2 regions of the Paenibacillus sp. sgz302114 genome follow, and region 2 is predicted to be linked to the other one. Evidence: riboswitches for the same ligand, from Rfam matches in the RefSeq annotation. Region 2 holds a riboswitch; the other holds the start of a gene.
What was found. A riboswitch is a leader RNA that binds a small molecule or an ion and turns the genes downstream of it on or off. The one in region 2 is predicted to bind ZMP and ZTP.

Region 1: another riboswitch for ZMP and ZTP. It lies ahead of rpiB (ribose 5-phosphate isomerase B); the one in region 2 lies ahead of AC0LWF_RS22680 (GNAT family N-acetyltransferase).

The regions. Positions count from the first base shown of each region.
Region 1 covers NZ_JBVYOI010000008.1:195,461-203,075, reverse strand. The annotation lists gene AC0LWF_RS20205 (L-threonylcarbamoyladenylate synthase) at 1-366, shown strand, start outside; gene AC0LWF_RS20200 (manganese efflux pump MntP) at 665-1,222, shown strand; gene AC0LWF_RS20195 (low molecular weight protein arginine phosphatase) at 1,253-1,828, shown strand; ZMP/ZTP riboswitch at 1,902-1,984, shown strand; gene rpiB (ribose 5-phosphate isomerase B) at 2,258-2,713, shown strand; gene AC0LWF_RS20185 (TIGR01440 family protein) at 2,732-3,322, shown strand; gene AC0LWF_RS20180 (serine hydroxymethyltransferase) at 3,349-4,596, shown strand; gene AC0LWF_RS20175 (LacI family DNA-binding transcriptional regulator) at 4,763-5,788, shown strand; gene AC0LWF_RS20170 (ABC transporter substrate-binding protein) at 5,953-7,320, shown strand; gene AC0LWF_RS20165 (carbohydrate ABC transporter permease) at 7,457-7,615, shown strand, end outside.
Region 2 covers NZ_JBVYOI010000012.1:28,570-36,184, forward strand. The annotation lists gene AC0LWF_RS22655 (AzlC family ABC transporter permease) at 1-520, opposite strand, end outside; gene AC0LWF_RS22660 (NUDIX domain-containing protein) at 660-1,442, opposite strand; gene AC0LWF_RS22665 (hypothetical protein) at 1,612-1,830, opposite strand; gene AC0LWF_RS22670 (hypothetical protein) at 1,902-2,138, opposite strand; gene AC0LWF_RS22675 (Cof-type HAD-IIB family hydrolase) at 2,150-2,926, opposite strand; ZMP/ZTP riboswitch at 3,086-3,167, shown strand; gene AC0LWF_RS22680 (GNAT family N-acetyltransferase) at 3,218-4,327, shown strand; gene AC0LWF_RS22685 (hypothetical protein) at 4,482-4,739, opposite strand; gene AC0LWF_RS22690 (mannonate dehydratase) at 5,193-6,191, opposite strand; gene AC0LWF_RS22695 (phosphodiester glycosidase family protein) at 6,356-7,156, opposite strand; gene AC0LWF_RS22700 (stalk domain-containing protein) at 7,333-7,615, shown strand, end outside.

The DNA of each region.
Region 1 (7,615 bases), on a different contig from region 2:
CGCTCGCCGGGCATGAAATACGCGCATTACGCCCCGCAAGGGCTGATGCAGCTGGTGAAGGGCGAGCCTGACGCCGTCTCCGCCTATATTCAGGCGGAGACGGCGTCGGCGCGGGAGCGCGGCGAGCGCACGGGCGTGCTCGCATTTGCCGAGCATGCTGCTCGGTACGACGCCGACTGCGTGCTCGTCGTCGGCAGCCTCGCGCAGCTGGAAACGGCTGCGCACGGGCTTTATGGCGCGCTGCGCGAGTTCGACGCGCGCGGCGTGCAGCGCATCTGGGCCGAGACGTGCCCGGAGCACGGCATCGGCCATGCGCTTATGAACCGCTTGGCGAAAGCCGCCGGCCACGCGGTGGTCCGCGCCTAGCGCTCGCGCTTCGCGCTGTGCCTGCGTGGTGTTCTCGGAGCTGAGAGAGCCTAATACGTACTCTCAGCCCAATAATCGGCTGATTGAAGCTCTGTGAGTGCTAATTCAGCACTCTCAGATAAGGAAGCAGCCGAAAGCGCCGCGTCCCTCTATAATGGGTTTTCCAATATACCCCCAGCTCTCGCGCCTCGCACAGTGCCGAGTGCTCTTGTAGGGCTGCTGCTCACCGAGCCTGGTCATCATTCCCCCCTTGTCCGCATATGCTTGTGAAGAAGAAGCGGGACAAGGAGAGGATGACATGATCGAGAGCATGCATGCCGGGCAGCTGCTGACCCTCATTATTATAGCGGTGGCGCTGGGGATGGACGCTTTTTCGCTTGGTGTCGGCATTGGACTCAAAGGGATCCGGTTGCTGGACATTATGAAGCTGAGCGCCGTCATTGCGCTTTTTCACATAATTATGCCATTGATGGGCATCTTCACAGGTGAGTATGTCAGCACGCTGCTTGGCGGCGTCGCGACGACTGCGGCAGGTGCGCTTCTGCTGCTGCTTGGCGGGCATATGATCTACAGCTCGCTGCGCGGTGACGCGGTTGAATCCATTGATTATCGCAGCGGATGGGGGATTCTTCTGTTTGCGCTGAGCGTAAGCATTGACTCGTTCTCCGTTGGCATCTCGCTCGGTATGTTTGAGGCAGATATGCTGCTGACCGTGCTGCTCTTTGGCGTTGCTGGAGGCATCATGTCCGTGCTCGGCTTACTGCTTGGCAGACGCGTCGGCACTAGTCTCGGCGGTTATGGAGAAGCGTGCGGCGGCGTCATTTTATTCACCTTCGGCTTGCTGTTCTTGTTCTGAAATATATAAATATAGAGGAGTGTACGATTCTTGAAACGGATACTGTTTGTCTGCACGGGCAACACCTGCCGGTCGCCGATGGCTGAGGCGCTGCTTCGTACGCTCGCGCAGGAGCGGGGGCTGCAGCTCGATATTCGCTCTGCAGGTGTATCGACGATTGATGGGCTGCCTGTTTCGAAGAACGCGGAAGAAGCGCTGTCCCGCCGTGGTATTGAGCATCGCAGTGCGTCAAGAGCGCTTGAGACTGGCTCGATAGCTTGGTCGGACTTGATTCTGACGATGACAGGAAGCCACAAAAGACAACTGCTGCAGCGGTTCCCGAGCGCAGTGGACAAGACGTATACGCTGCTCGAGTTCGTGAATACCGACCCGGAAGTGCTTGAGCGCATCGCTGAGCTCGAAGGGATTTTGTCCGAGTGGCACATGAATCAAGCGCTAGGCCAGCCGTTTAGTGAAGCGAAGCGCGCTAGACTGCTGGAGCTGGAGCGGCAAATGCCGAACTTCGATATCGAAGATCCTTTCGGAGGACAGCTCAGCGTGTACGAGCAAAGCGCGGCTCAGATCGAGGAAGCGCTGAAGCGGCTGCTTGACCGGTTGCAGCAATAATTGGGCAACCTGAGGCTGCTTGGCCGGATTGATTTTCACGCGATAATCCGTTATGATGAAAATAACTAAAGACGGTTTCCAATGTAACTGGCGACGAGAGTGGGTTAAACCACGGTGGAGCATTGGAATATACGGCCGGTCGCCTGGGCAAAGAGCAGTGTGCGTAAGCATGCTCGCTCTTTTTTTGTCATTCGGAAGATGGATAAGTTTGCCGCTTGCAGCTGAATGACCGTCAGATGAATTTGATTCTTGTTCTGTAATTCAGTTTTTTATGTCCCGCGTTTTTTGCTTGTCGTCGCACAAAACGCATGTTCACCACGAATCTGGTCAATGTTCCTTTTTTGCTTGTCGCCTGAAATCAGGTATACTAGAACCAGTGTGAATCGACATTTTCCGCCATGAGCGGTCACTTGGGAGGTATATGGAATTATGAGAATTGCCATCGGTGCAGACCATGCGGGCTACCGCCTGAAGGACGAGATCGTTCCGTTCATTCAATCGCTCGGTCACGAAATCGAGGACGTCGGTTGCAATTGCGACCAGTCGGTTGATTACCCGGATTATGCGCTGCCGGTTGCTGATCTTGTGGCATCGGGCAAAGCGGATCGCGGCATTCTGATCTGCGGCACAGGCATCGGCATGTCCATTGCGGCCAACAAAGTGAAGGGCATCCGCTGTGCGCTCGTGCACGATATGTTCTCCGCCAAAGCAACTCGCGAGCACAACGATACGAACGTGCTGGCAATGGGCGAGCGCGTCATCGGTCCCGGCGTTGCGCAGGAGATTATCCGCATTTGGCTCGAGACGCCGTTCTCGAACGGTGAGCGCCATGTGGGCCGCGTGAACAAAGTGATGCAGATTGAAGCAAAATTCGCGGACGCGTAAAGGAAGCCGGTGATGACGATGGATCCAGCACAGCTTTCTAATGATGTGGAAACCGTCATTCGCGAACTAGCTTCTGCAGCGCGGCTGCGAGAGGGGCAGCTGCTCGTTATTGGCTGCTCTACGAGTGAAGTGCTTGGCCAGCGGATCGGCACGTCCGGCACGCTGGAAACTGCTGAAGCCATCTATGCTGGCGTAGAGGCTGTTCGGCGCGAGCTGTTGTTCTATCCGGTGTTTCAGTGCTGCGAGCATTTGAATCGGGCGCTTGTCATGGAGCGCGAAGCGGCTGAGCGGTATGGGCTGGAGCTCGTCTCGGCGATCCCTGTGCGCAAAGCCGGAGGATCAATGGCTGCATACGCCTTCAGTAAGCTGCAGGATGCCTGCCTGACCGAGACGGTACAGGCACACGCCGGTCTCGACATCGGCGACACCTTGATCGGCATGCACTTGAAGCGTGTGGCTGTGCCGGTGCGTCCGTCGATTCGTTCCATCGGAGCGGCACATGTGACGATGGCATATACTCGTCCGAAGCTAATCGGCGGAGAACGAGCTGTATATAACCGGGAAGCTGCTAATTTGGCGGCGCCCGGCGCTAGCGATACTTGCGATTAATTATTTTGAGGAGGACTTATACACACATGGAGAACTTACGCAAACAAGATCCCGAAATTTTGGCCGCACTTGGCCTTGAGCTTCAGCGCCAACGCGACAACATCGAGCTGATTGCATCCGAGAATATCGTTTCCGAAGCTGTGCTTGAAGCAATGGGTACTGTTCTGACAAACAAATACGCGGAAGGCTACCCGGGCAAGCGCTACTACGGCGGCTGCGAGCACGTGGATATCGCGGAAGATATCGCGCGCAATCGTGCGAAGGAACTGTTCGGTGCCGAGCACGCGAACGTTCAGCCTCACTCCGGCGCACAAGCGAACATGGCTGTTTACCTGGCAGCATTGAACCCTGGCGACACAGTTCTCGGTATGAACCTGGCGCACGGCGGCCACTTGACGCACGGTAGTCCGGTTAACGCTTCCGGTATTCTGTACAACTTCGTTCCTTACGGCGTAAGCGAAGACACGTTCACAATCGACTACGCGGAAGTTCGCAAGCTGGCGTTCAAGCACCGTCCTCGTATGATCGTTGCAGGCGCATCGGCTTACCCGCGCATCATTGATTTCGAAGAGCTTGGCCGCATCGCTGACGATGTTGGCGCGCTGCTGTTCGTCGACATGGCGCACATCGCAGGCCTTGTTGCTGCTGGTCTTCACCCAAGCCCAGTGCCGCATGCGCACTTCGTTACGACGACAACTCACAAAACGCTTCGCGGTCCTCGCGGCGGTATGATCCTTTGCCGCAAAGCATGGGCGCAAGCGATTGATAAAGCGGTATTCCCTGGTTCCCAAGGCGGTCCTTTGATGCACATCATCGCAGCTAAAGCTGTCGCTTTCGGCGAAGCGCTCCAGCCTTCGTTCAAAGAGTATGGCAAGAACGTTGTGGACAATGCCCAAGCGCTTGCAAACGCGCTGATCGGACACGGCATCAACATCGTTTCCGGCGGCACAGACAACCATCTGATGCTGATCGACCTGCGCAACCTGGGCATTACAGGCAAAGATGCGGAGCATGTCCTTGATTCCGTTCAAATTACGGTGAACAAGAACGCGATCCCGTTCGATCCGACCAGCCCGTTCATTACAAGCGGTATCCGCATCGGTACACCTGCTGCGACTTCCCGCGGCATGGGCGTAGATGCGATGGGTACAATCGCAGAAGTTATCGCAATGACGCTGAAGAACCCGAAAGATGAAGCGGTTCTGACTAAAGCGCGCGGTATGGTTAGCGACCTTATGTCGCAATACCCGCTCTACCCAGGTATGACTTACTAATTCGCGTGTATGGAAATCGGCAGCCTTACTCTAGCTTAAACTGGGGTAAGGCTTTTTTGTTTTGCAAAACAGTAAAAACAAAATGATTGCAATCGCTTTCTTTATTTGTATATAATAAGCTCAAACTCGTTCCGAAACGTTTCGGATGGAAATGGAGAATACGCTGGTGACAACTTTGAAAATGGTAGCTAGGCTCGCCGGTGTCTCTGTTACCACTGCATCACGGGCGCTGAATGGCTATTCAGACGTAAACGAAGACACACGCACGAAGATCAAGCTCGTGGCTCAGGACTTGAATTACAGGCCGAACGTATTGGCACGAAGTCTTGTCACGAAGCGATCTCGCGCAATTGGCGTCATTCTATCGGAGATAAATCGCTCGGGAGCGAAGGATGCACTTATGTACGAAATTTTATGCGGCATCAACGACAGGGCATCCGAGCTGGATTACGACATTATGCTGTTCAGCACGAATCCCAAGAAGCAGTTATCCAAATCCTATTCGGATCTATGCAAAGAGTGGAATGTCAGTGGCGCGATCATTGCGGGGCTGCGGGTTAATGACCCTTACTTGGAGGAAGTTGCAAGCGATACCAATTTCCCGTGCGTGCTCATTGATATTCCGGTAGAGGGCAGCAATGTCGGCCATGTAACGGCAGATGATATCCAGGGGGCCAGATTAGCCGTAAGGCACTTGGTCCAGCTAGGTCATCGTAACATTGCGATGATTAACGGACATAATCAGGCTGTGGTCAGTTTCGAGCGGCTTAAAGGCTATCAGCTCGAGCTGGAGCAGAATGGGCTGACCTTCAAGCCGGAGCTCGTGTACGACGGCGGATTCACGGAAGAAGGCGGGTTTACCGCAATGGGGCAAATTTTGCGCGAGCATCCGGATGTTACGGCCGTATTCTCGGCAAGCGATTTAATGGTGCTAGGAGCGCTTAGAGCTGCCGAGCATTGCGGAAGCAAGGTGCCGGAGTCGATATCGATTGTCGGGTATGATGATATTACGATCGCCTCCTACTGCACGCCTCGCATTACGACAATTAAACGCGATAAGTATGAAATGGGCTATCAATCGGCTCAACTGCTCCTCGACATGCTGACCAAGCAGAAGGCTGCAGCCCGCAAAATCGTCCTGTACAATGAACTGATTGTCCGAGAAAGCACGGCTCGCCCGGCGGTGAAGTAAGGAAGGGCGGCTTTGTTTCACCCAGCAACCGAAACGTTTCGGTATTATTTTTTTCGTAAATTTCCGAAACGTTTCGGATAATGATGGTATTTAGGGCTAGCACCAGCGAAGCCTACTGGTGATGCTCTTAAATATATAATCCTACCAAGAGGAGTTGTACGAGCATGTCAACGAGGGGTAAAGCAGTACTTGTACTTGGTATCACGGCAGCAGTCGTTTTAACCGGATGCGGTTCTAACGGAGATTCGGGCTCGAATGGTGCAGCGGGCAACGCATCGAGTAATTCGGCGGCGACGGCGAATAACGGGGCGGCTTCAAGCGGCAATTCGGAACAGAAGGAAGTAAAGCTGCGTGTCGGCACCTGGGAAGGTGGAGATGGCGCTAAGCTTCAGCAGCAAATCGCAGACAATTACAGTAAAGAACACAGCAATGTCAAAATCTCGATTGAATCGGTACCGGATCAATACGGCACGAAGCTGCTCACGCAAATTGCAGCTGGCCAAGCGCCGGATATTTTCCAAATCGGTGACGGCGACGTCAGCATGTTCATGAAGAAAGGCGCGCTTGAAGATCTGACGCCTTATATTGGAGGCGCTAACGGCGTCAACCTGGACGACTACTATACGAGTGTTCTTGATGTAGGCAAGCTGGATGGCAAGTACTACACAATGCCGAAGGACTACTCAGATATTGCGGTTTATTACAATAAGAAAATGTTCGACGCTGCAGGCATTCCTTACCCACAAACAGGCTGGACATGGGATCAGTTCTACGACACAGCGAAGAAGCTGACGGTCAAAGACGGCGACAAGTTCAAGCAGTGGGGCGTTAGCTTGCCAGGCGGCTGGGTACGTGCGATTCTACCTCTTATCAACTCATACGGCGGCAGCGTCATCAGCCCAGACGGCGAGAAAATCGATGGCTTCATGAACAGCGACGGTACTGTTAAGGCGCTTGAGTTGTACCAAGACATGTACCAGAAGGATCATATCTCCCCGTCCAACACGGAGAGCGAAGCTTTCAAAGGTGTAGATCTGTTCGTTGCGGGTAAAGTGGCGATGAGCGTTACCGGCAGATGGCCGGTAGAGGATTACAAGAAGAATGCGGATCTTTCCTTCGGTGTTGCACAAATGCCAGTTGGTCCATCAGGCGCAGCAAACACGATTTGTTATGCAGGCTACGGCTTGTATTCCAAGTCTGAGAACAAAGATGCGGCTTGGGATTACCTGAAGTATTTGACAGGGCCGCAAGGTCAAGAACTGATGGCGACGCATGCGTTTACGGCTGTGAAATCGACGGCGGAGAAGCTTGGCCAAACGAATGATCCGGCGTTGAAGCCGTTCCTTGACGACATTCCGAATATTAAAGATTTCCCTGAGAAAATCAGTCCATTCTTCGGCGTATCCGGTGGCAAATCGCTGCAAGCGGTATTGGACAAAATGCTGCTCGGCAAACCGATTGACGTGAAGAGCGAGCTGGACGCAGCAGCTAAACAGGGCGATATCGACCTTCAAGCAGCTAAATCGGAATAAAACACGGCCTGAAGGCATGTGAACCAGAAGTTGACACACGGGGCGGGATGAACGTTTACGGGCTTCCCGCTCTTCCCTATTCATTGATGAACTGCGCAAGAGGAACAACATACTAGCCTGAGGTGATGAAATGAGCATGCCGGCGCCGAGCGTAGATACTGCCGCACCTGACACCGTCCGCAAGAAAATATGGTTTAACGCTACACGCAAGGAAGCAATGTGGTTTTACCTTCTAATTTCCCCGTGGCTTATCGGGTTTCTCTGTTTTGTACTTGGACCTATGATTGCTTCGTTT
Region 2 (7,615 bases):
CAAACTTCTGAGGATTCGTAATCCACTGTCCCAAATATGCTCCAGCTATGTTGGCTGCAATCCAGTTCAGGTAAGCGGTTATGTTGAGTCCATGCATCCATTTTTCGCTCAGTCGTTGCTTATTCACCGTCTGATTAATGGCAACACCGAACGTTTCATCAGTAAGCAATGAACCTACGAGCATGTTCACTAAAGGCCTAAGATGGCGAAAATAAGGCGACAAAGCCGCGCTCAGCAACAAATGGCGCAGATTCACGAAGAAAATCGTTACAATAATTGCCGCTACCGAGCCCTGAGCTGCAATCATCCCGGCAATGATAAACTGGGCGGATCCCGCATAGATGAGGACGCTCATCAGAGTAATTTCAATTATGCTGAGGCCCGATGTCTTCTCAACAACCCCAGCGGCAAATCCTATACTTAAGTAGCCGAGCAAGGTGGGTATGCAATCTTTCACGCCTTGGATGAAGTCCCCGGTACTTACAGCTCCTTGACTCTTTATGTTTGTGTTCTCTTGCATGGCTTGACCCTCTCCGTGTAACTTTTTCTTTATGTCAGGTTTGTTTATTATAATACACACCTGTGTGTTATACCACACAGAAATTGCAATAAAAAACTGCCATCTTTGCGATGCCAGTTTGGATGAAAATTTAGTTATTTTATATTGCGTTTCGTGGTGTTAACGTAGTTAACCAAGCACATTCCTTCTCTACGACCAAACGAACAAGGTGTTCATGAAGAATCTGCGGCAACACATGATGTTTTTTCAAACTATCCGATGTTAGCTCTATCCAATAAAACTCCAAATGACCTTCTTCGGAGGTAGGTATCATATGAGATTGTAATTGCTCCGAGCTTGCTTCAAAGAGATGACTAACTTCATGCTGAGTAATTCCTTTCTCGTCAGTCCTTCTCGTCTCAACTACACCAAGAAATCGCCCTATTGTACATTCGACACCTAACTCCTCGCCCAATTCTCTCTTTAAAGCTTGTTGTGCGCCTTCCCCTAGCTCAATACTACCACCAGGCAGAAAAGAGTGCGCCCCTTTTAAACGAGCGATTAGTATTTTCTTGTTATGTACAATGACTGCGCGTGCGATATGCCGGAATTTGATGTTTGGCAGAAAATAGTCCGAAGGGATCTCGCCATTAGAGTAATACCGAACTACCTTCCCCGCTGCCTCCGCATACTCGATCTCTCTTCTCGTACTCGTTCCGATGTAGCCGCCAACGTCGATCACGAATATTTCGTCTGATAGATTAATCTTTCGCAAATGCAGCTCACCTAGTAATTCTGCTTGATGCTCTGACAGCTCAAAGCCCTCACTTTGCTCGAAGAAAGCAAGACTAATTACAATATGTCCTTGAAGGGTAAGGAATGCGTTCATTTGATTGAACTTCTCCTTGAATTTAGTCGAGCCACATAAGGTTATTACGCTCATTAACTTCTCTCCATCTGTTTAAATTCTGGCTTTCTAGACATCTCACAATCCACTTAGATTTACGGGCAATCGATACAGAATCGCTGCCTGTTTTAATTTAATCAATGCAACCTCAACCGAAGTTTCGATATATCCAAGGATTTGATCGAACGTGAATACATGAAGCTTCTCAGAGATTACTGCGGGGGGGATAATTCATATCTTCTATAACATGGGGAATAAGCGCTTCGACATCTGCGGACTTCACCTCAACGAGATCAATAACATCGTTGCTATGAATCAACAACCTGTTCAACTCATCTTTCAAACCGTAATGCTCCAGCAATTGCCCGTTTAACAAGCGAAATTCTTTGTGATATTGATTGTATAGCTCTTTATTTGCTTCCATCCGATTACGCAGCCAAGATAGATTGAAGCCTTTTAACCAGATGTCATCAGCGACCAGATGTGTAAAGTAGCCTAGAATATACGCGCTTGCAGCGTGTGTTTGGTATTTATATAGAAACCCTGCGTAATCAACGCTTCGCGAAAAGTCATGTAAGTGTCATGTAAGTCGCCTTGAAAGAAATGCGATTCATTCTTGGTGGAGACAGCATCCGGAGCGATACCTCCTAGCAGAAATAGCGTACGATCTTCTAACGAGAGACTCTCTGCAATTCGAATCGCTATAATCGCATGCATGATTCTTGAACCCATTTTGACTCCTCCTAACTAGTCTCAATTGCAACAAATCTCTCGATTGCAGCAGCAACACCATCATTATCATTGGATTCGGTTATGTGGGCTGCGCAATTCTTTAGTTCAATTATTGCATTATCCATGGCGATCGGAAATCCGGACATCTGGAATAACCCGACATCATTAAAATCATCCCCGAATACCATAACGTTTTCTGATTTCACTCCAATATCGCTTAACACCCATTGCACGGCTTTTTCCTTAGAGGCTATTTTATGCATGATTTGGACCAATACTCCTTCATCGGTTGCGATAACGTTTACAACTTCACTGAATTGTTCGCTTATATCGATCCAGTTGCTGCAGCCTAGAACCAATATTTTGGTCGGGGAAAGTGAACTCATATGCTCTTTATCAACAACCTGCGGCTTCGGATCATTCGGGCGGATACCCAGTTGAGCTCCTCGGGAATCTGGAACTGGGCTGCACGTATACCATAAATCATTCACCTCGTAGGAGATCATCGCTTGAGGTTCCCTTAACTCGATGAAGTTGTTAATCTGCCTGCTAATCTCCATTGGAATGCTAATGTGCCGCTCATTTTGTTTTGATTTGCAAGTGACTAAAGCTCCGTTGTAATAAACCATGTAGTCTACAAAAGGGAACTTCATCACAAATTGATTAGCCGCTCTAGGCGGGCGCGCCGTGGCAATAATAATATGTATTCCAGCATCAAAACATCTTTTAACAGCCTCATGATTTCTAGGAGATATCGTTTTATCACTACCGAGCAAGGTTCCGTCCAAGTCTAGTACAATTGCTTGAATATTAGACAGCTGTATCTCCCCCTACAAAATACGTAAATTGGTAAAATAATACTAGCAAATAAAGATGTCGTCAACCTAAATATTCAGAAAATTCAGTTGAAATTATTCTCTTCCCCGTCTTATAATAGTCAATAAATAAACGGGATGCGTAACTGGCGAGAACGTAGATCACTACGGGGGAGCGTATCTTTCAAACTAGCCGTTCGCCTGGGCAAAGCATTTGGTTAACTCTAACCAGATGCTTTTCTATTTTCTAAGGAGAGTGCCAGGATGTTGTCAGTCAAAAATGTTGCCGTAATCGTGTATGACCATGTGGATGCGCTAGATGTGACCGGCCCGTTCGACACGTTCGCTATTGCTAGTAATTGGGGACAGGACTTCCGCGTTTATACGGTTGCCCTGGAGTCTAAAGATGCTATCCGAACCATTAGCGGCTTAACGATTCAGCCAGACTTCGCTTCTTGGGATTGCCCGGATCCAGACATTCTCGTCGTGCCGGGAGGCTGGGGATCCCGCAAAGAGATGTATAACGAGAAGCTGACCAGCTGGATCTACGAAACCTCAAAGCGGGCTTCGTTTACTCTGTCTGTTTGCACAGGGGCACTATTGCTCGCCAAAGCCGGACTTCTCGTTGGATTGCGCGCGACTACCAACAGACGTGCCATGGATTTGCTCAGGGAGGCAGCGCCGGCTAGCACAACGCTGGTCGAGAACGTCCGTTACGTGGATAACGGTCGGCTTATTACATCAGCTGGCGTTACAGCGGGCATTGATGCGGCGCTGCATCTTGTCGCCAAGCTTCTCGGAGAAGAGCGTGCGCTCGAAACGGCATCTAGGCTGGAGCATGATTGGCGGCGCGAGCCTTCCGAATTGCTTTCTTTTCGCAGGGCAACAGATGAAGACGTAGATGGTATCCGTCCCCTGTTTATTGATGCAGCGCAATGGATTCATGCGACGCACGGCTTGTGGCAGTGGAGAGCTGAACATTTCAATCGCGGGATGGTCGAAGCTTTTGTCCGAGATCAGGAAGTGTTTGTCGCCACTCTGGGGAATGAGGTTGTCGGTTGCTTCTCCATGCACTGGCGAGATGAGGAAATATGGGGAGAGAAATTTCACGAGGATGCGGGATATGTTCATCGGTTATGCGTATCGCGCAAACGAAAGGGAGAAGGAATCGGCCGCGAGCTCATCCGCTATGCAGAAAGTTATATTCGGTCGAGAGGTAAACGCTGGCTCCGGCTAGACTGTATGTCCAACAATCCGAGTCTGAACGCCTATTATGTCCATTCAGGATTTAGCTATAAGGGCCTCTATGACGCTGGCATGTGGAGTGCGAATTTATATGAGCGGGAGATAAAAGATAAGCCACCGGCGCGCTAGTATGACTCACTCCAGTATTTTGGATCGAAGCATGCCTGAGGAATTCTAGCGGTTGCCTCAGAGCTTATTCACACACATTTAAACATTCTTGACATCTAACGGTTGCCCAGACTTACAGCGGCAGGCTCCTATCCGAGTCAATTCTTGTTCAGAACTACAATTTCTCCCTCGGGAATGATAGAACAGGCAGCTGTTCTTCCGCCTTGTAACCCATACATTTTGACAATTGCACATCAATAAAATCACGATCTCGTTCATGAAGTCGAATCGACTTACACTCATATACGATCTTGTTCTTATTATTAGGAAACCAAGCATCTCTTGAATGATCAACGGTCCACTTGACTTCCCTCCCGTTCGTAATGACATCATGGATGACCGGACCACTGTCCATACCTGGTTCAATAATCATTAAGTTGTCACCATGACCCTCATTGAATCGACTCACCATTTCTTCAAGCCGATCCAGATCCGCTTTGTCATAATTAATGATAACTGCATTATTGGTTGTTCTGTTCGTCTCAGGCTTTACGATAAGGATTGATATGACACCGAGCAAAGCAACAATGATTAGGGTCTGCAGTATTACAATAGTTCTACTAATTCTGATATCAGTTCCTCCTAGATAAAGTGATCAGTATCCGAGATATTCGCTAATAATTGGCAGTTATCCTGCCCTTAAGCTATTTCGTTAGATTAAAAAAGCAACCAATCCAATAGGTTGGTTGCTGGTTACCACTATCTCGGAATAAATGCAAATGTCCATTTATCTTGGGCCACTCACTGCTATTCAGCGAAATAAGGTGGGGATTTCCACTTTCGAAGCACAAACCTACTCTGGCATGCCTTTTGCTCCATAACGCCTTTACCTCTCAATCAACTCCAACGCATTCAACAGCCCCTGCATATACCCGACGGCATGAGCGCGTGCTCGATGGCCCCATGGGGAATCATTTATGACGCTTGGCACGTGATCGTCCATCAGGAAGCCTGTAAATCCTGACCGTTTCAGCTCCAGCAGCACTTCAGCGGGATGATAGTTTCCTTCGCCGAGGAAGCACTCTTGGAACTTCGGCATCGTGCCTTGTACATCTCGGAAATGCACATAACAGATTTTGTTCCGCGGGCCAAAATATCGAATCATCTCCATCACATTCGCAGCGCCATAGACCATCTCCGAGCAGCAGCCGAGGCATAGATTCAAGCCCCAAGCATCACTATTTGCAATCGCTTCCGCCCTCTTGAAATTATCCACTTTATAGAAAATCCTCGCCGTTCCATCAAGCATAGCAACCGGTGGATCGTCAGGGTGTAGCGCCAGCCGGACGCCAGCCTCTTCGGCTACTGGAATGACAGCCTTTAGGAAATATGCATAATTGTCCCACATGACCGACTCATCTGGTATTCTCACTTCCCGATTCGCAGCATACTTCACTTGATTGATGCCGCTTGCTGCCGCTTCAAGATCGAACGCCGTACATAAAGCCCCTCCCCGACCCGGCTCCGAGGACGTCCGCCATACGAAATTCGGCATGAAGTGGTGACCAAGGACAGGGATTCCAGCACGGCCCATATACCGGATAATGGTGCTATAGTTCTCAATTTGCTCATCCCTGCCGGGCAGTCCTAGCATGATTTTATCGTAGAAACGAATCGGAACATTCTCAATAGACTCCAAGAACAGTCCATTGTCATCGCATGTCTTCTTAATCGCATTCAGATCCTCGTAAGTCCAACACGCAACACCTGGAATATTCGGGGTGTTCAACTGGACACTCGTTACTCCAAGCTGCTTGGCAAAAGTCATCGTTTCCTGAGTCAGCTCTTGCATTTGACCTAAGGCAATGCGTATGTTCCGCTTCACTACTAATCACCGTCCAACTCCGAATTTGGATTCAAAAGCTTGACCTATTCTCTCCTCTTCCAATATATGTTTGCTAGGTAACACTATGTATCTCAAACGTAATCGCAATCTGATTCTTCTCTTGTACCCACTCCGCAAAGGTTGCAATATTCTTCCAAACACCATCACTTCACGATCCGCATCATCTCCACGACCGGTCGGCTGTCGCCATGCAGCACCATCTCCGCCGCTTGCATCTGGGACGAGCCGTCCCCATCTAGAAAAACACCATCAACCAGCTGCATACTGCCCAACTGCTCGGTTATTGCCGAACGAAAATCTGCCAGCGTCCCCTTCGTGCTGCTAACGATGAGGTAGAGCTTCCCTTGCCGATCATAGACCGCTGCGCTGCGAAGATGACTGTTATCCATGAGCGGTGCATTTTCCAGCATCGCGCGTCCTAGCCACAGGTCATCCTGACCAAGGCTCATGCTGATGCCGCCCTGCGCCCAGAAGTGGAGCGGATCGCTCACTTCCAGCTCTGAAGATTTGCTCACGATCTGCACGGACAACTTATTGCTCGCGCCGTCCCAGACGAGCGTGCCGCGCGGGTATTTGGCATTCTCATCCCCCGCCCCGTATTGCCCCTTCGCACCGCCGACCGGCTGCCCGTTCATGACCGCCATGCTAAGCAAGCTCGTATCGTAGAAGAACCCTCCATTTACGCCGTAATAATCGGATACAGCTAGATTTTGCCGAATGACTTCAAGCGATATATTCGAAGGATCGGTCTGCAGCACATGCAGCTTGAATCCATTCGCAGCCTCTTTCTCCATATATTGATACTCCTGCGCCGGAAAGCGTGCCACATGAGGGCTTGAATGGCTATTTAGCATTTTCAACATGACCACCAGCAGAATTGCTAGCACGAGCAGAATCCCGCCGGTTATGACTGCAACTCTCACGATACGAACCCGATCCGACACTTCATTTCCCCTTTTCTTAACATACATTCTTCACTTACTAGCGAGTCTAGTATATCGAATTCGGCTATAATCTACAAAAAGATAGAAATGGAAACTTTTAGTGTAACAATTCTCGATCTTCCATCGTCTATATCGGCAGTTAGTCCGAATTACGAAGAAGGTCAGGTGAATATACGTTGAAAATATCGCTAAAGCCGCGCCGCACTCTGCTATGCGCACTCACTGCTTTATCCATCCTATTGCCCGCAGCAGGAGCTGGTACAGGAAAGACCGTCCATGCTGAAGGTATCCAGCTGAACTCTTTTCCAAGCTATCTCGAGAAGACACCTGTTACGAAGCCACTTTGGTCCGCTAAGATCGATCATGAGCTGTATATGCAGAACGGCTCTTCATTTGCAGTAGAAGGCAACATCCTCGTCTATTTGCAGAACAAGCATCTCGTCTCTTCCGATGTAACAA